Regions from separate parts of the Oceanobacillus luteolus genome, predicted to be linked through region 1. Evidence: riboswitches for the same ligand, from Rfam matches in the RefSeq annotation. Region 1 holds a riboswitch; each other region holds the start of a gene.
The links. Region 1 has a riboswitch for S-adenosylmethionine ahead of ACFSBH_RS05470 (MetQ/NlpA family ABC transporter substrate-binding protein). Riboswitches for the same ligand answer to the same signal wherever they lie in the genome.
Positions count from the first base shown of each region.

Region 2: it holds a riboswitch for S-adenosylmethionine, as region 1 does, so the genes downstream of both, ACFSBH_RS19160 (aliphatic sulfonate ABC transporter substrate-binding protein) here and ACFSBH_RS05470 (MetQ/NlpA family ABC transporter substrate-binding protein) in region 1, are expected to answer to the same signal.
Region 3: it holds a riboswitch for S-adenosylmethionine, as region 1 does, so the genes downstream of both, ACFSBH_RS09885 (bifunctional homocysteine S-methyltransferase/methylenetetrahydrofolate reductase) here and ACFSBH_RS05470 (MetQ/NlpA family ABC transporter substrate-binding protein) in region 1, are expected to answer to the same signal.

Region 1 covers NZ_JBHUDE010000022.1:138-5,672, reverse strand. The annotation lists gene ACFSBH_RS05485 (TetR/AcrR family transcriptional regulator) at 1-298, shown strand, start outside; gene sspL (small, acid-soluble spore protein L) at 363-491, shown strand; gene ACFSBH_RS05475 (hypothetical protein) at 651-2,066, opposite strand; gene ACFSBH_RS05470 (MetQ/NlpA family ABC transporter substrate-binding protein) at 2,960-3,823, opposite strand; SAM riboswitch class I at 3,912-4,024, opposite strand; gene ACFSBH_RS05465 (acetamidase/formamidase family protein) at 4,156-5,067, opposite strand; gene ACFSBH_RS05460 (hypothetical protein) at 5,268-5,535, shown strand, end outside.
Region 2 covers NZ_JBHUDE010000162.1:38,665-44,199, reverse strand. The annotation lists gene ACFSBH_RS19170 (ABC transporter ATP-binding protein) at 1-558, opposite strand, end outside; gene ACFSBH_RS19165 (ABC transporter permease) at 576-1,430, opposite strand; gene ACFSBH_RS19160 (aliphatic sulfonate ABC transporter substrate-binding protein) at 1,446-2,429, opposite strand; SAM riboswitch class I at 2,566-2,669, opposite strand; gene ACFSBH_RS19155 (PTS fructose transporter subunit IIABC) at 2,829-4,706, opposite strand; gene pfkB (1-phosphofructokinase) at 4,732-5,535, opposite strand, start outside.
Region 3 covers NZ_JBHUDE010000045.1:14,193-19,727, forward strand. The annotation lists gene ACFSBH_RS09885 (bifunctional homocysteine S-methyltransferase/methylenetetrahydrofolate reductase) at 8-1,843, opposite strand; SAM riboswitch class I at 2,157-2,259, opposite strand; gene ACFSBH_RS09890 (RidA family protein) at 2,526-3,008, opposite strand; gene ACFSBH_RS09895 (hypothetical protein) at 3,388-4,260, shown strand; gene ACFSBH_RS09900 (hypothetical protein) at 4,376-5,134, shown strand.

The DNA.
Region 1 (5,535 bases):
TATAGATATTAATACATTCATGAAGGAAGCCAAAATTACGCTATCACAAGAGCAAATGGAAGAAATGAAAAAAGCCGAAGATGCGCTATACAATGAACTGGAATCCGCTCTAACCAGATCCATGGAGCGGGGAGAAATCCGAAAATGCAACCCACGGCTTGCGACGCTGGTTTTTGTAAATTTATTGACCGTCAAAAATTCAATGGATGAAAGCTATCAAAATTCATTTGATTCTGTGGAAGATTTAGCAAAGGAATTAGTTGATTTTTATTGGAATGGATTAGCGGGAGGAAATTGAAAAAGGCTACAATCCATGCATATAAAATAATGAAATTGCAACACTATTACTGGAGGTGTGGCAATTGTCCAAGAATAAAGGTAAAAAAGCAAGATCAAGTGTAAATCCACAAGGCCATTCAGAGGATGTGGCTGATCAACAGCCTAAATCACAATTGGAACAGCGTGCAAAGAAAAGAAACACTAAAATTTAATGAAGAAATAGATTGCCCCCTTTTGGATACAGAATGTTGTATCATCCCGTTTTCAAAAGGGGGCATACTTTCCGAATAGCATATTAAACATGGTACGGAAAGTCGATATCGATCTTTTAAATCAAAAAGAGCCATTCCCAAGAATGACTCCAGAGACTATTATAGAAAAAACACCGCAATGAATGTCATAATTGTCAAACCGATAATGACTGGGAAGAAGTTTTTACGGACCAAGTCCATGACAGACACTCCACAGAAACCGGCAATGGCGATTAGTGACGACCATGCAATAATTGTTCCGCCACCTGTCCAGATTGCTCCCATTTGTCCAATTGCAGCTAATGTGGACGCATCAATGGAAGCTGTTTCCAAGGAAGCTGCCAGAGCACCGGTAAGAGGTAATCCTGAGAATCCCGATCCATCCAGCCCTGTGATGATACCAATTACCAGTATACTTAACCCTGCAAGTAAAGCACTCTGCGGTAAGAATTCTTGAGTGGCCGTGACCAAATCGAATAATAGCGCGGGTCCTTCTTCTACCCCTAGTATCTTGCCGGAAAGCTCAGGACTTCCTAAGAAGAAAAAGCCTGCAATCGGAATAACCGGCCCCATTGCTTTAAAAGCAAACACAAATCCTTCTGTAATATGATTACTAATGTAATCTAAGGCATGATGCCTTCCAAAAGCAACTGTCGACAACAATAATAGAATTACTGCTACACCGCCAACAAAGGCTGCACCATCTCCCCCGACCAGATCACCACTTTGAGCAAACAGCTTATTGTACATCATATAAATAACGACGATAAGGAGAGATAAAGGAACTAATATTGCAAAGATTTTACTCCAAGTGGTCAGATGAGCAGTTCTCACTTTATTTGTAGACTCTTCCGTAGTCTGCAGTGTTTTCAGATCCTTTTCGTTCAACGGATCATCTTTAGAACGGATGGATTTCCTGTTCAATAAGTAAGCTAAGAGAATCGCTACTCCACCAGAAATCCACGACATGACAAACGCTTTATCAGCTATAGACTCGACATCTACCCCAGCAGCAGGAGCAGACAAACTTGGTGCCACTTGCACAATATAATCTGAGGATAGTGCCATCCCCTGTCCAGCGAGTGCAATGGCAACTGCAGCAGTCATTGCAGGCAATCCAGCTCGGATGGCTGCTGGAACAAGTAATGCACAGATTAATGGAACAGCAGGTGTCGGCCAAAAAAACAATGAAATAATATAAGTGACTGCTACTAATACGAAAAACGAAATATGGCCATTCACCATCAGTTTCTGGATAGGTTGAATCATCCTTCGATCCGCACCTAAATCACGTAAAGAATGCAGGAGAGCCAGCATGAACGTAATGATTAAAAATATACTGAACAACTCTTGCGCAGCAACTAAATTCGCATGGAAGATCGACGTAAATCCACCAACGACACTCCCCTTATATACCCACGCGATAATAAAGGTTCCGAGTAAAGTCGGTAAAACCACACCTTTCCGGAAAATCATTGTCATTATAATCAACAAAGTAAACAAGCCATAGAGTAAATGAGCAATGGTCAGTTCCAAACGTACACTTCCTCTCCTTGAACATGCTATAGCCTATGCTGGGACAAGGTGAAACGCTACATGGAACTGGTGTTGAAATCAAATAAATTTAATCTCAATTTAGGTTTATTCCCACTTACAAATTCATAATTAAATGTATGTGACAAAAGCTTACGTTTGATTAGAACTTGATAATTCTACTTCTTATCGAACGAGAGAACAGCTTATGTTCGATTAAACATTATAATTCTGCCTCTAATCAAACGTGAGAACGGCTTACGTTCGATTAGACATCATAATTCTACTTCTAAGCGAACGAGAGAATGGCTTACGTTCGATTAGACTACTTCTAAGCGAACGAGAGAACGGCTTACGTTCGATTAGACATCATAATTCTACTTCTAATCGGACGCGAGAAAGGCTTACGTTCGATTAGTCATCATAATTCTACTTCTAATCGGACGCGAGAAAGGCTTACGTTCGATTAGTCATCATAATTCACCCTCTAATAGAACGTGAGAACAGCTTACGTTCGATTAGACATCATAATTCTACCTCTAATCAAATGTGAGAATGTCTTACATTCGATTAGCCTTAATAATTCTCCCCCTAACCGAACGTGACAACATCTTACGTTTGTTTAGCCATTACAATTCACCCCCCTAATCGAACGCGAGAATATCTTACATGACGTCTCTCCTATAACTTTACCGTTTGAGGTAATGAAAAAGCCTCTCACATCTCCTTCAGATATCGTATATACATAAAAAGGACGAATTCGCTAAGAATTCGTCCAGTAAACAATTTCATCTTTCATTTTTCTAACTCCGATTCAGCTCATCAGAGTACTTCATTTCAACCCTTTGGACAATGATAGTCTACCTTTATTTCCTCTATCAAGCTGCTTTTCCTAATCATTTCCAAACAGGTTGGTAAGCACCTTCGAACTCTTCCAAAACAAATTCTGCTACTTCATCAGAGTAGTAGTAACTTTTTAGTTTTTCGATTACCGGGTCATTCAAATTCTCCTCGCGAACAACCAATTGGTTCACATATGGAGAATCCGAAGACTCCGTAAAAAGTGAATCCTTCAATGGATCCAAGCCATTTTCAAGTGCATAATTACCGTTGATCACAGCCAAATCCACTTCATCAAGCATCTTTGGAAGCTGTGCTGCATCGAGTTCAATAAATTCCAGATTCAAATCATTCGTTACAATATCAAGCGGTGTTGCATTTTCCCTTGTTTCCTCATCGAGTTCAATCAAGCCAGCTTCTTCAAAAATTATAAGTGCTCTCGCTCCATTTGTCGGGTCGTTTGGAATACCAACCTTCGCATTTTCAGGTGTATCGTTAATATCATTTAATGTATTAGAGTAGACACCAATCGCACTTAACGTTGTTGGGAATGCTGCTACTAGATTCGTTCCATGGTCCTCATTAAATTGCTCCATAAATGGCTTATGTTGATAACTATTGACATCCAACTCTCCTTCAGCAAGTGCAGTATTTGGGATAATATAATCTGTGAATGATACGATTTCAATCTCCAACCCATCTTCTGCGGCAATTTCCTTCACCACTTCAAACACTTGCTCATGCGGACCAGCTGTTACACCTACAACCAACTTGTCCTCACTCAACGCATTGCTATTTTCTTCGGTAGTCCCATTTGTCTCCGCTGCTGCTTCGTTATCCGTTTCCTCATCCCCGCTTCCACATGCAACAAGTAATAGGACGAGTAGAAGTGAAGCAAGTAATAGTAATCTTTTCTTCATTTGTATTTCCCCCTGTTTTATATTCTTTCATTTTCCACAAAAAAAGTATGCCTTTCACTTCTGAAAGACATACCGATACAAATTATTCAGCTTATCTTTCAGAATGAAAATCCATTCTGTAGGAATTGGCACCTACCTAACATTATGTTAGGGGTTGCTGGACGTCATTGGGCCTAGTCCCTCGGTCACTCTTGATAAGTTCCATTTATTTAGTTTTTTGCAAAAAATTACTCTGCTTGCTATTATAGAGCATTTCGATTATTTGTCAAACTATTATATCTTTTTTCGCTTTTCATGATAAAAATCACAAATAGGTAAATAGAATCAGAATGTTAAATCAGATTTACATCCAACTGTTGCAGTAGCCATTTCGGGACAACTAGCCGTGCGGTTTTCTGAGGGTTCACAATTTGGCAAACTTCTAACTGGGCATTCATACTCATCAGCATCGTCACTTCACTGATCGGGCGGCCTGATTTCTGAGCAATGCGTTCAATCATTAATGTAGTCGCAAGCTTTGCTGCCTGGTCTAAAGTTTCACCTGAAGCAATTTGTGTGAATACTTCATCATTTTCTAGCATGGGCTGTACAATTTCTTCTCCTTTGATTACATCCAGCGTTACAGTAACTTCCCCTGCAATTTCGACTCCGGAACCACTTACTTCACCATCTCCCATTGCAGCATGAAGATCACCTAAAGCAAATAATGCACCTTCTGCAGCAACTGGGAAATATAAGGTTGCTCCTTCCTTAACCATCTTGTTGTCCATGTTTCCACCATGAGCACCTGGAGTACCGGAATTCACTCCTTCCCCTTCTGGAGCAACACCAATTACACCAACCATTGTATTCAATGGGGCTTCCACACCATTAAAATGAACTTTACCATCTTTGATTTCCATGATTTTCGCTTCCATTTTTTCAATGGAATCACCCATTACACCTAATTCAGGTACGACTGCCATTACACCTTGATCATTAACATCAATTTTTTCAATCTTAACTTTTAAGATATCCCCTGGCTCTGCACCTTCTATGAACACCGGACCTGTTGCCGGATTAATCCGGTTCCAGTCAATTCTCTCAATTACAGTATCTTCTGTTTGGATTTGGTCTTCAAAACAATCATAAGTCTCAATTGTTAAGGTGGTTCCTGGTGCTACTGTTTTTGTAGGTTTATTCTCCTTGTTGAATTCATATATGATGCCTGTGTCTTTATTGAGCTTTGTGATAACTGTTGCCATTTACTCTCCTCCTGTGTATACGGTTAATGCTACTTAAAGATTTATATAGTATTCTATCAAATTTTCAGATTATATGCACTTTCTTCGCATTTCCAAAACTTGTACTCTAGTTTATCCTGAATTCAACTGTCAGTGTATGAAATCCCATTTCTCGGTTATACTTTTACAAGTCAAACTGAAGCTTGATAGGAGGAATAGTCTTGGAATTTCCAACGATTCACACAAACATTTTGGATGGCGTTCTTGCAGTACCAGCAGTTTTAATATTGACGCAGTGTTTTAAATTGTTTCCGATACCAAGACAATATTTTCCTACAATCGCAAGTATCTTAGGCTTTTTAATATCTATCCTTATTAGTCATCGTGGAGATTTATGGGCTGGAGTTTTTATGGGGGCATTTTATGGATCTGCTGCAATAGGTACATATTCCTCCTTAAAAACTGCTTGGTGCGCATATAAACAAAAAA
Region 2 (5,535 bases), on a different contig from region 1:
ATCGTGGGTGACTAGAACGATGGTGGACTGATGAGTCTTCCAAACATCCAACAACAAATCCTGCAGTTGCATTTTTGTAAATGCATCGAGGGCGCTGAATGGTTCATCTAATAAAAGGATTTCCGGTGATGTGACCAATGCTCTTGCAATTGCTACACGCTGGGCCATCCCGCCGGACAATTGTTTTGGATAAAGTTTCTCACTGCCCTTTAAGCCGACGCTTTCCAAATACTCAATAGCACGCGCCGTCATGTCTTGTTTATCTCCCTTTAAGCCGAAAGTTACATTTTCCAATACCGTTAACCATGGAAATAATCTCGGCTCTTGGAAAATGAATCCTACCTTTTCATGCACTGCTTTTGTCGTCGTTCCGTTAATTGCAATTTCTCCGTCGTAACCACGATCGAGTCCTGAAATTGCACGTAATAATGTACTTTTCCCACAGCCACTCGTGCCAAGAAGTCCGATAATCTCACCAGGATTGGCGGAGAAGTTGATATTATTCACTGCTGTTTTCCCGTCAAACGTTCGGCTGACATCCCTTAATTCAAGGCTCATTTGATTACCCCCTATGTTTACGATCGTTCCAGACTATCCTGCCAATGCAAAGATCTGTCTTGAATCAGTTTTAAAATCCAATCCGATAATTTACCAATCACTGCAAATAAAATAATACTTGCGATAATTGTCTCGGGTGAAAGTGTATTTTGTCCAAGTACGAGTAAATACCCTAACCCTTGACTTGCACCCATTAGTTCCGCTGCGACAACAAACATCCACCCTAAGCCAAGACCGCTGCGGAGTCCGACAATAAAGGAAGGCAATGCAGCAGGTAAGATGATTCTTTTGATGAGTTGGAAGTTGTTTAAACCATACATTTTGCCGACTTCGATTAATTTTCGGTCCACGCCGCTTATCCCGCTCACGATATTTAAATACACCGGGAAAAACACACCGACTGCAATCATCGTCACCTTCGAAGGTTCGCCAATTCCCATCCATAGGATGAATAAAGGTACCCAAGCGAGGGAAGGGATGGAGCGGAAGGCTTGTAGCATCGGGTCTAACAGTTGCTCCGCTTTTTTATAAAATCCGACTAACGATCCTAGGATGATTGCAACGATGGTACCTAATATAAATCCTTGAAATACACGGATAGTCGTTATCCCGATATGCGACCATAACGTTCCATCCTGCGCCATCGTCAGGATGGTGTTGAAAATAACGGTCGGTGCGGGAAGCTGGTAGGCAGGTAATACTTCTAATCTACTTAAACCCTCCCATATTATTAAGAGGGTTACCGGAATAATACTGCCTAAAATTACTGTTCTTCCAGACCCTGAAAATCCATTAAGTTTCCCAGTAGCTTTATTCTTTTCGATATGTTTCTTTAAAGGTACTGATGTTGTTAATTCCCCTTTGTATTTCATCTTGTTCCCTCCACCTTATTCAGACTTGATTGATTCTTCCGCAAACGACGAATCAATGAGTTCGGAAGTTACTTCCTCAATATCTGTTGTTTCATCGATTACTTCTCCAAGTAAGACATTGCCTGCTTCAATCAGCGCCTCATGATGCAGCTTACTCGGTATAGCATTGGAGAAATCATTCCGTTCAATCTGTGTTTTTGCCACTTCCAGTTCGATGCTCGCTTCTTCTGCCAGGATTTCTGCAGCCTTTTCTGGATTGTCAATGGTCCATTCTCTAGCTTTCTCGTAAACCTCAATAACTCTATCCACATAGTCGGGATATTGCTCAGCAAATTCCTCTCTTACACTTAAAAATCCATACGTATTGAAGTCAGGATTGCGATAAAACAGTTCGGCATCGGATTCCAATTCCAGTCTTGCCATATGTGGGTCAAGCCCCGCCCAGGCATCAACAGAACCGGAAGATAAGGCAGAAGCACCATCTCCATGTTGCAGGTTTACAATTTCAACATCATCTGCTGAGATACCGGATTCATTTAAAGCACGAAGCAAGAAAATGTATGGATCCGTACCCAGTGTAGCGGCAACTCGTTTTCCTTCTAAGTCTTGAATCGATTCAATTCCTGAATTCTGATTTGTGACGAGTGCAGTCCATTCTGGTTTGGAGAAGATATAGACGGTCTTGATTGGAGCGCCATTAGCTTTTGACATTAAGGTAGCCGCACCTGCCGCAGAACCGAAATCTACACTATTACTGTTCAGGAATTCCAAGGATTTATTACTGCCTTGGCTTAACACCCATTCAACTTCTATGCCATCTTCCTTCAATTCTTCTTCCAGCCATCCAAATTCTTTCAATACTAGACTAGTAGGGGAGTAGTACGCATAATCCAATTTGATTTTTTTTGGCTTACCATCCGTACTGGCTGAAGTGGAACATCCAGAAATGAGTAATACTAATCCAACCATACTGATGATCAAATATTTTAGTTTTTTCATAGTTTTTTTCCTCCTGATTAACATTCATTTTTCCCTTATCTTGAAAAAGGGTATATATCCTGTTTCCTAACCTCCTACTTATGAAAATATAAAAACCCTCTTCCGTTAAGAAGAGGGTTGATTTATCATTACGCTCTTCTTATCTTCCAGGATATAATCCTGCTGGAATTAGCACCTTACTATTTTTAAGTAGGTTGCCGGGCATCATCGGGCCAGTCCCTCCGCCGCTCTGGATAAGAAATAATTATTCAATTGTTCTAAAAATTTTTGTGTTAGATGCATAATAACATCATAATTTTTTCAAGTCAATCTTTTCAGGGAAGATGAGACGAAAATACTAATTCGAGGAAATTTCTGGATAAAAAAAGATAACCCACAGAGGGTTATCTTTAACATGTGTTAACGTACTGTTTTTTTCCACAATCCAAGTACAACTGCTGCAACCATTGTTCCAATAGCTAAAGCTAATAGGAAAAGCAAGGCATTTTCAGCAAGTGGAATAACGAAAAGTCCACCATGTGGTGCAGGGATGGCTGTATTCCATAGCTGGGTTAATCCTCCTGCAGTTGCTGCTCCAATAATGGACGAAGCAATGACTCGTATAGGATCAGCTGCTGCAAATGGGATGGCTCCTTCTGTAATGAATGATATTCCCATAACATAGTTTGTTAATCCGGATTTACGTTCGCCTTCTGTAAATTTATGTTTGAACATGGTAGTGGCTACCGCGATTGCAAGTGGAGGCACCATTCCGCCCGCCATTACTGCCGCCATTAAACTACCATCACCTGTATCAGTGAAAATTCCTATCGAGAAAGCGTAAGCGGCTTTATTAAATGGTCCACCCATATCAATCGCCATCATTCCTCCAAGTATCACTCCAAGAATGACCGCATTCCCTGTTCCTAGATTTTGCAAGAAATTAATCATCGCTGAATTAATCCCTGAGAAAATTGGGCCAAAAATATAATACATTAATATTCCAGTAAAGAATAAGCCGATCACAGGATAAATTAAAATCGGTTTTAAACCTTCCAATGATTTCGGTAAATTGCGGAAAAGCTGCTTGAGTAGAACGACAATATAACCAGCAAGGAAGCCTCCAACCAAACCACCGAGGAAACCTGCATCACTATTCACGGCAATTAAACCAGCTACCATTCCAGGCATGAGACCAGGTCGGTCGGCAATACTCATTGCAATAAATCCAGCAAAAATCGGGATAAGGAAGCTAAATGCATTCCCACCAATTGAATTTAAGAAGGTGAAAATTTCACTATCGCTGCCTAGCATACTTTCAAATAAGAATGATATGGCGAGTAAAATCCCACCCCCAACTACAAATGGCAGCATATGGGAGATACCATTCATCAGATCCTTATAGATTCTACCCCAAATTGAAGAGGATTTTTCTTCTTCAGTTTCAGAAGTTTTCACCTGATCAGCATGATAAACCGGAGCTTCTTGGTTCATTGCTTTTGTAATGAGTTCTTCGGCTTTATGAATTCCGTCTGTTACCGGTCGTTGCAACACATGTTTACCAGTAAATCTGCTTAAATCAACTTGTTTACTGGCAGCGATGATAATAGATTCTGCACGTTCAATTTCATCAGCCGTCAGTGCGTTTTTTGCTCCTTCAGAACCTTGAGTTTCTACGCGGATATCCACATTCAGTTCAGCTGCTTTTTTCTTTAAGGCATCCTCAGCCATGTAGGTATGCGCAATCCCCGTTGGACAAGCGGTAATGGCGACGATGAACGGTTTTTTCTGGCTGTTTTCCGCATTAGCAGTTGTTTCTTCAGCCTTTTCCTGCACGTCTTCTTCTGATACTGCGTCTTCGAATAGCGCATGTACTTCATCGGGTGTTATTGCTTTTTTCAATTGATCGATGAATGCTTCGTCAATTAATAATTTCGAGAGGGAAGCCAACGTTTCTAGATGGGTATTGTCGGCGCCTTCTGGAACAGCAATCATGAAAAACAAGTACGAAGGCTCTCCATCCAGAGATTCATAATCCACACCCTTATTGCTTTTAGCAAATAGAACGGTAGGCTCTTTAACTGCAGCACTCTTCGCATGCGGCATCGCGATTCCATCACCGAGACCTGTCGTAACTTGTGCTTCACGTTCTAATATTGCTTCTTTAAATTTTCTGCGGTCTGTAATCACTCCATTATTTACGAGACTTTGTATCATCTCATCAATTACGGGTTCTTTTGTTGTTGCCTGCAAGTCCATAATCATAATATCTTTTCTTAAGACATCGGTTATTTTCATGATAATCACCTTTCTTTATCAAATTTTAAAGGCGTGAAACTTCGACATGTTCTAGTAGTTGTAAAATATCGTTTTTCTTCGCTAAGTCATCCGAAAAGGCTGTCGCACTTCCAGATGCGAGTCCCATTTTGAATGCGGACTCTATATCACCGGATGAATGGTATTCAGAAATAAATCCAGCTACCATTGAGTCTCCGGCACCAACAGAATTTCTAACAGTACCTTTCGGGCTAATTCCTTGATAAATCGCATCTCTTGTAAAGAGCAATGCACCATCGCCAGCCATAGATACAATGACATGCTGTGCTCCGAGATTTATCATTTGTTTACCGTAATGAAGAATTGCTTCATTGCTTTCTAATGTTACATTAAAGAATTGCGCCAACTCCTTTACGTTCGGTTTAATGAGGAATGGCTGATACGGCAATGATGATTTTAATCCTTTTCCAGTCGTATCAATGACAAATTGAACATTTGCAGCTGAAAAACGCTCAATCAGCTGTTTGTAAAAATCAGAAGGCAAGGAAGGAGGCATACTGCCTGACAAAATAACTATGTCATTTGCCGTGAAGTTCTCCGCTTTTTTTAACAATGCCTGTGCTTCTTCTTCACGTATAGTAGGACCTCTATCATTAATTTCGGTCTCAGAATCGGATTTCAATTTGATGTTGATTCTCGTATCATCACCGATTGTTATAAAATCTGTACGAATCCCGTCTTGTTGTAACCAGTTGGTGATAAATTCGCCGGTAAAACCGCCAATAAAGCCGAGTGCAGTCGTATCTGTATTCAATTGATGAAGGATACGGGAAACGTTGATTCCTTTACC
Region 3 (5,535 bases), on a different contig from region 1:
ATGATGTCTAATATGCAACTTTTTCCAATACCTTCGTTTTTTCGCGGATGTACTCGACAAGTTCGATTGTAATGTCATAGCGCATAAATGGTGTAATCAAATAAATTCCATTAAAGTGTTCCAGCGCTGTATCGATTAAATCTTTTGATATCGCAATGCTCTCAGCAGTTGATTGTGCTTTATCTCCTGCCACTTTTCTCATTCGTTCACGTACTTCATCCGTCAGCTTGATTCCCGGCACTTCATTATGGAGAAACTCAGCATTTCTGGAAGTAGTAACCGGCATAATTCCTAAGAAAATCGGAATGTCAAAAATAGCTGTTTCCTTTTTTATTTCAATTATTTTTTCTGTACTATAAACCGGTTGCGTTAAAATATAATCCGCACCACTCGAAATTTTCCTTTCCAATCGTTGTACTGCTTTCTTCAGATTAGCTACGTTCGGATTAAATGCTGCGGCAACACTGAAGTCGGTTTTTTCTCTTAATGATTTTCCTGAAAATGAAATTCCTTTATTTCCTTTTTTGATTAGTTCGATCAATTGAAACGAATTGACATCAAATACCGAAGTCGCGCCGGGGAAGTCACCAATTTTCGTTGGATCTCCGGTAATCACCAGCATTTCCGTAATACCGAGAGTATGCAATCCCATTAAGTGTGACTGTAGTCCAATTAAATTACGGTCACGGCAAGTTAAGTGAACGAGTGGTCGAATACCTTGTTCTATTAATAGCTTTGCAACGGCAATATTGCTGATTCTCGGTGTGGCAAGGGAATTGTCCGCAAGCGTAATCGCATCAGCTCCTGCCTGCTTTAACGCTTTTGCCGCCTCTATATATCCAGTCATTTCTAAATGTTTCGGGGCATCTAGTTCAACGACAACTGTATGGCGTTCTATCGCAAGTTCTGGAATTGTTTTTCCTACTCGGATTCTTTCAGTTAAAAAATTTCCTTCTTCTGGTTTCTTCACATTTTTTTGTTCCAGTGGTACTAAACCTTGAATTCCCTCAGTTAACGCACGGATATGTTCCGGCGTTGTACCGCAACAACCACCTATTAGCCGAACACCTTGATCTCGTAAATCACTGGCACAAGTTTTAAAGTAATCCGGTTTATTTTCATAAAACAACACACCATCACGATAAGCGGGCAGACTCGCATTTGGATAAGCTGCTAAGTATGCATGTTCATGAAGTGGAACCGACTCAAGCGATCTAACCATTTGTGATGGACCAAGCCGACAATTTGTACCGACAATATCAGCACCAAGACTTTCTAATTCTTTTAATGCATCTGCCAATGCCAAACCATTTTCAATCACACCTGGTTCATGCATGGATACATTCGCTATAATCGGTAAATCTGTTTCTTCTCTGGCAATTTTTAAAACAGTCCTTAATTCATCCAAGCTGTAATACGTTTCTAAAATCAGACCATCTACACCTTCCAGTAATAAACAATATAATTGCTCTCTAAAACTACGTTTAATTTCATCCTCCGTTACGGTTAACGTTTGCCCCCCGTGAATCCCTCCTATACTTCCTAAAACATAGACTTTATTGTTACTCGCTTTCCTAGCGATTTGAACAGCTCTTTGATTAATTTTTTTCACTTGTTCTTCCAATCCATAACGTGCCAGTTTAATATAATTGGCACCATAGGTGTTCGTTTGTATGATATTAGCCCCTGCATTGATGTACGCTTCATGAATTGTTTGGATTTGTTCTGGTTGCGTCAGATTCAATTCCTCAAAGCTACGATCTACCCCATTTGAATATAAAATCGTTCCCATTGCCCCATCAGCAATTAAAATCCGTTCTTTCAAGTCTGTTAAAAGAGTCAAAAATTATGCACCCCCAAGTTTGCTAACATTGAAAAACAAAATAGGCATCTAACAGTTTTCCGAATCAATACCGGAAAAACTGTTAGATGCCTTTAGTTGTCTAATCGGCAAATTAACTTTTTTTAAGAAGCATTTTTGTGTTGAACAAGCTCTGTAAGACTCACATCCCCCTTTTTATTCTTATGGAGTTCTGATACCGAAGAACTTGCCTATGCTAGATGGAAGAGAATAACTGTTGGTCGACTAATAAGTTAATATCAAAAAACCTCTTCCTATGCAAATAAGAAGAGGTTGGATTCATCCGTTCATTCTCTTCTTATCTTCAAAGCACTTGGCTTACTGGAATTGGCACAGTACTGATTCAGTCTGTTGCCGAGGCTTCAACGGGCCAGTCCCTTCACCTCTCTGGATAAGAAATATAACTAGATATTAAATTGTAAATACATCTTACACGGAATTTTTTAATCTGTCAAACAATTCTACATTTCATTTTTATTAAACTTCTGACAAGAGATGCTATCGATGCAGTCATTCCTGGTGCGAAGCGTTGAAATCAAGTTCTTAATAACTTGAAAACACGTGATGTGCAATTAACCGATGAGGAAATTAAAGCAATTAGCGAACATCTTTAAATAAAACATATTACTATTCAATTGTTCCTGTATTTACAAGAGTTTGCCTGTTATACTTCTGGAGGTGTCCCTTCAGCATTCGATACGATTACATCGATTTGGACTAAAGCATCATTAGGTAAAGCCGATACACCAACCGTTCTTCGGGCAGGGATGCCGTCTGGGAAGAAAGTGGTGTAAGCTTCGTCTACCGCAGCCATATCTTCAATATTTTTAAGGAAAATATTTACTTTAACGACATCGTCCATCACATGATTGATACTTTCAATGATTGCCTTAATATTTTTCAAGCATTGTTCCGTCTGCTCTTTCACGTCGCCAGACACCAACTCAGCGGTTTCCGGATTCAAAGGTAATTGAGCTGAAATGTGATTGTAATGGGAAAACGCTACAGTCTGTGTAGATATAGAACTCTTAGGTGCTTGTTCCGTGTTGTTTGCCTTTATAACGATTCCATGCCTGTCTTCCACATCTTGTGGAGTAGTGCCATCTCCGTGAGATATGACTGCTTCAATTTGCACTAAAGCATTCATTGGTAGAGCTTGAGCAGCAACAGTTGTTAGTGCTGGAAAACTTGTGAATAGTTTTATGGGTAGAATATTCTCTTGGTATATTATCCTTTTATTTCCATAAAGCTGTTGAAGTTCATACTTTTAGAGAATGTTTCTTTATAGAATGACCTCACTTCCCTAAAGTATTATCTACAATTTGATGGATTAAAATTCCTCTCATTTTTAAATCCTTAAGTATGTCTTTCTATTCGATTCCACGATACATCTACGATCTCTTCCCTTTTATATGGAATAATGGTATGGAAATATCAACTAATGTACAAACTGAAACTGGATAGGAAATTTACTAATATACTGGAGATTTCGTTTATTCCTTCTGAACAGGAAAGGTGGAATTGGTTTGTACGGGGAAAAGCAGCATATTCAAGAGGACTCTACAGATATTGCGTTTCAATATAAACAAATGCAATCTTTGAACACTAATCAAAAAGGACAATCATCCAATCATTATTTTAAATCTATTGATTCTGCAGAACAGCAATATGTACTGGGGTGGATCTATTCAAAGGGGTATCTATTTAACTTTAAAAATATAAAGCACTCTGGGCTTTCCATCAAAGTCCCCGAAAGGGATAAGTATATCTTAAAATACATTCAAGAACTCCTCTCCTCAAAACGGCCAATAGTGATAGAAGTAATGAATGGGAGAAATTATGCTAAATTAACGATTGGAAATAAAGATATATATGATGATCTAATGAGCTGTGGTTTGGTACCGACTACGAATGCTGAATTAGAATATCCTGTAAATACTATAACAAACCATGCAGCTTTTATTCTTGGATACTTCGAGGGTAATGGTAGTATATCTTTTAATAATAAAACCAAAATACCAACCATTGAGATTGTTGGTACAGAAAGCATGATATCAACTATTAGAGATATATTAGTAAAAAAATTATCCTTAATAGAAGTTCCATTAATCCAAACAGAAAACTCGCATCGTATCAAGTATCCAGGATTTTACGTCGTCAATAAAATTAGAAAGTGGCTTTATCATTGGAACCCAGGGGTTTGCTTAATTAGGAAAAAAATAACATTTGATGAGCTTTTAAGTATAACCAATTACGGATATTCTATTTTCAGATGTCCCCATTGTGGAAAACAACAGGATCTTAACAAACTAAATATAAAACAACATGTAAAGATAGATGAATCCAGAGATTACTGCTCCATCAAATGTTCTTTGAGTTTTATAGATAATATCATGTAGAACTACTAGAACTTATACTAGATGATTTCTTAGTGCAAATCCCTTGCATCTCCCTAAAAACAGGTTTACTTTAAAAAACTAAGAAGGAGTCGCTTTTAAAGGAGGGTATGCTAGGATGCAAAAAACAGTAGACCGTTATTTACCTGCTATCAAAAAACTGCCTAAAGACAGGCCACTTACTAAACAAGATTTATTAACAGAACATTTTTTAATGATAAAAGACGGGACAACAGAAATTTACTACGCTCCCCACAATGAGTATATCAACAGCAACGCAAAAGTCATTATTGTTGGAATTACTCCAGGATGGAACCAGATGAAAGCTGCATATGAACAATTTATACAAAGCATAGCAGAAGGTGAAGATATAGAGTCTTGCCTTATTCAAACAAAAAAGGCCGCAAGATTTTTCGGTTCCATGAGAAGAAACCTCACTAGCATGCTTGATCAATGTGGTGTTCCAGAAGTGCTAGGTATTCCTACATCATCCGACCTATTTGGAAAAAGTAGCGATTTACTTCATACTACTTCGATAATCAAAAATCCAGTCTTTACTCATGGAAAAAACTATAATGGTCATCAGCCAGCAATCAACAGCTCCCCTTTATTACAACATTATGCATATGAAGTATTCCCGGAAGAACTAGCGCACATTACGTCACCTGCATTATTTATTCCGCTTGGCAAAACAGTAGAACAAATGATGTATAAATTAATAGAAGAAAAGAAAGTATCCGGGCATACTTACCTAAATGGATTTCCACATCCATCCGGTGCGAATGGACACAGGATGAAACAATTCCAACAAAACGAAAAACAACTTTGTCAACATGTGAGAAAATGGCAAGAATATCATAGCTCTTCATTTTCTTAAAACATTCCTAATGATATGACAAAGAACCTATCTATTATTCTAGTATGTATCTGTAACTAAGTTGGTATCCGCCCCAAATCCAACCAACCCCTTATCCTCCAAGCCTCCACCCCCTCTTTACTCCCTTATGGCAATGGAACTTAGTTCTTCCCCAAAACACCCGAAAATAACCTGAAATAACTCCTCTGGCTTGTATAGAATATTCGTACATTGTAACTAAGTTCTTCCCGGAATAGAAGGAAGAATTAAGAGAAAAGACTGGAAAAAGTGATAAAATCTTATTGGAAAAGCTATGGAAAAAGACACGAAAAGTGAATGGAAATCCTTCGGATTAATACAGTTAGGATAACAACTGAAAAGGGATTGGATACTGCCAGAAACCACGATTGGCAGGGATTGGA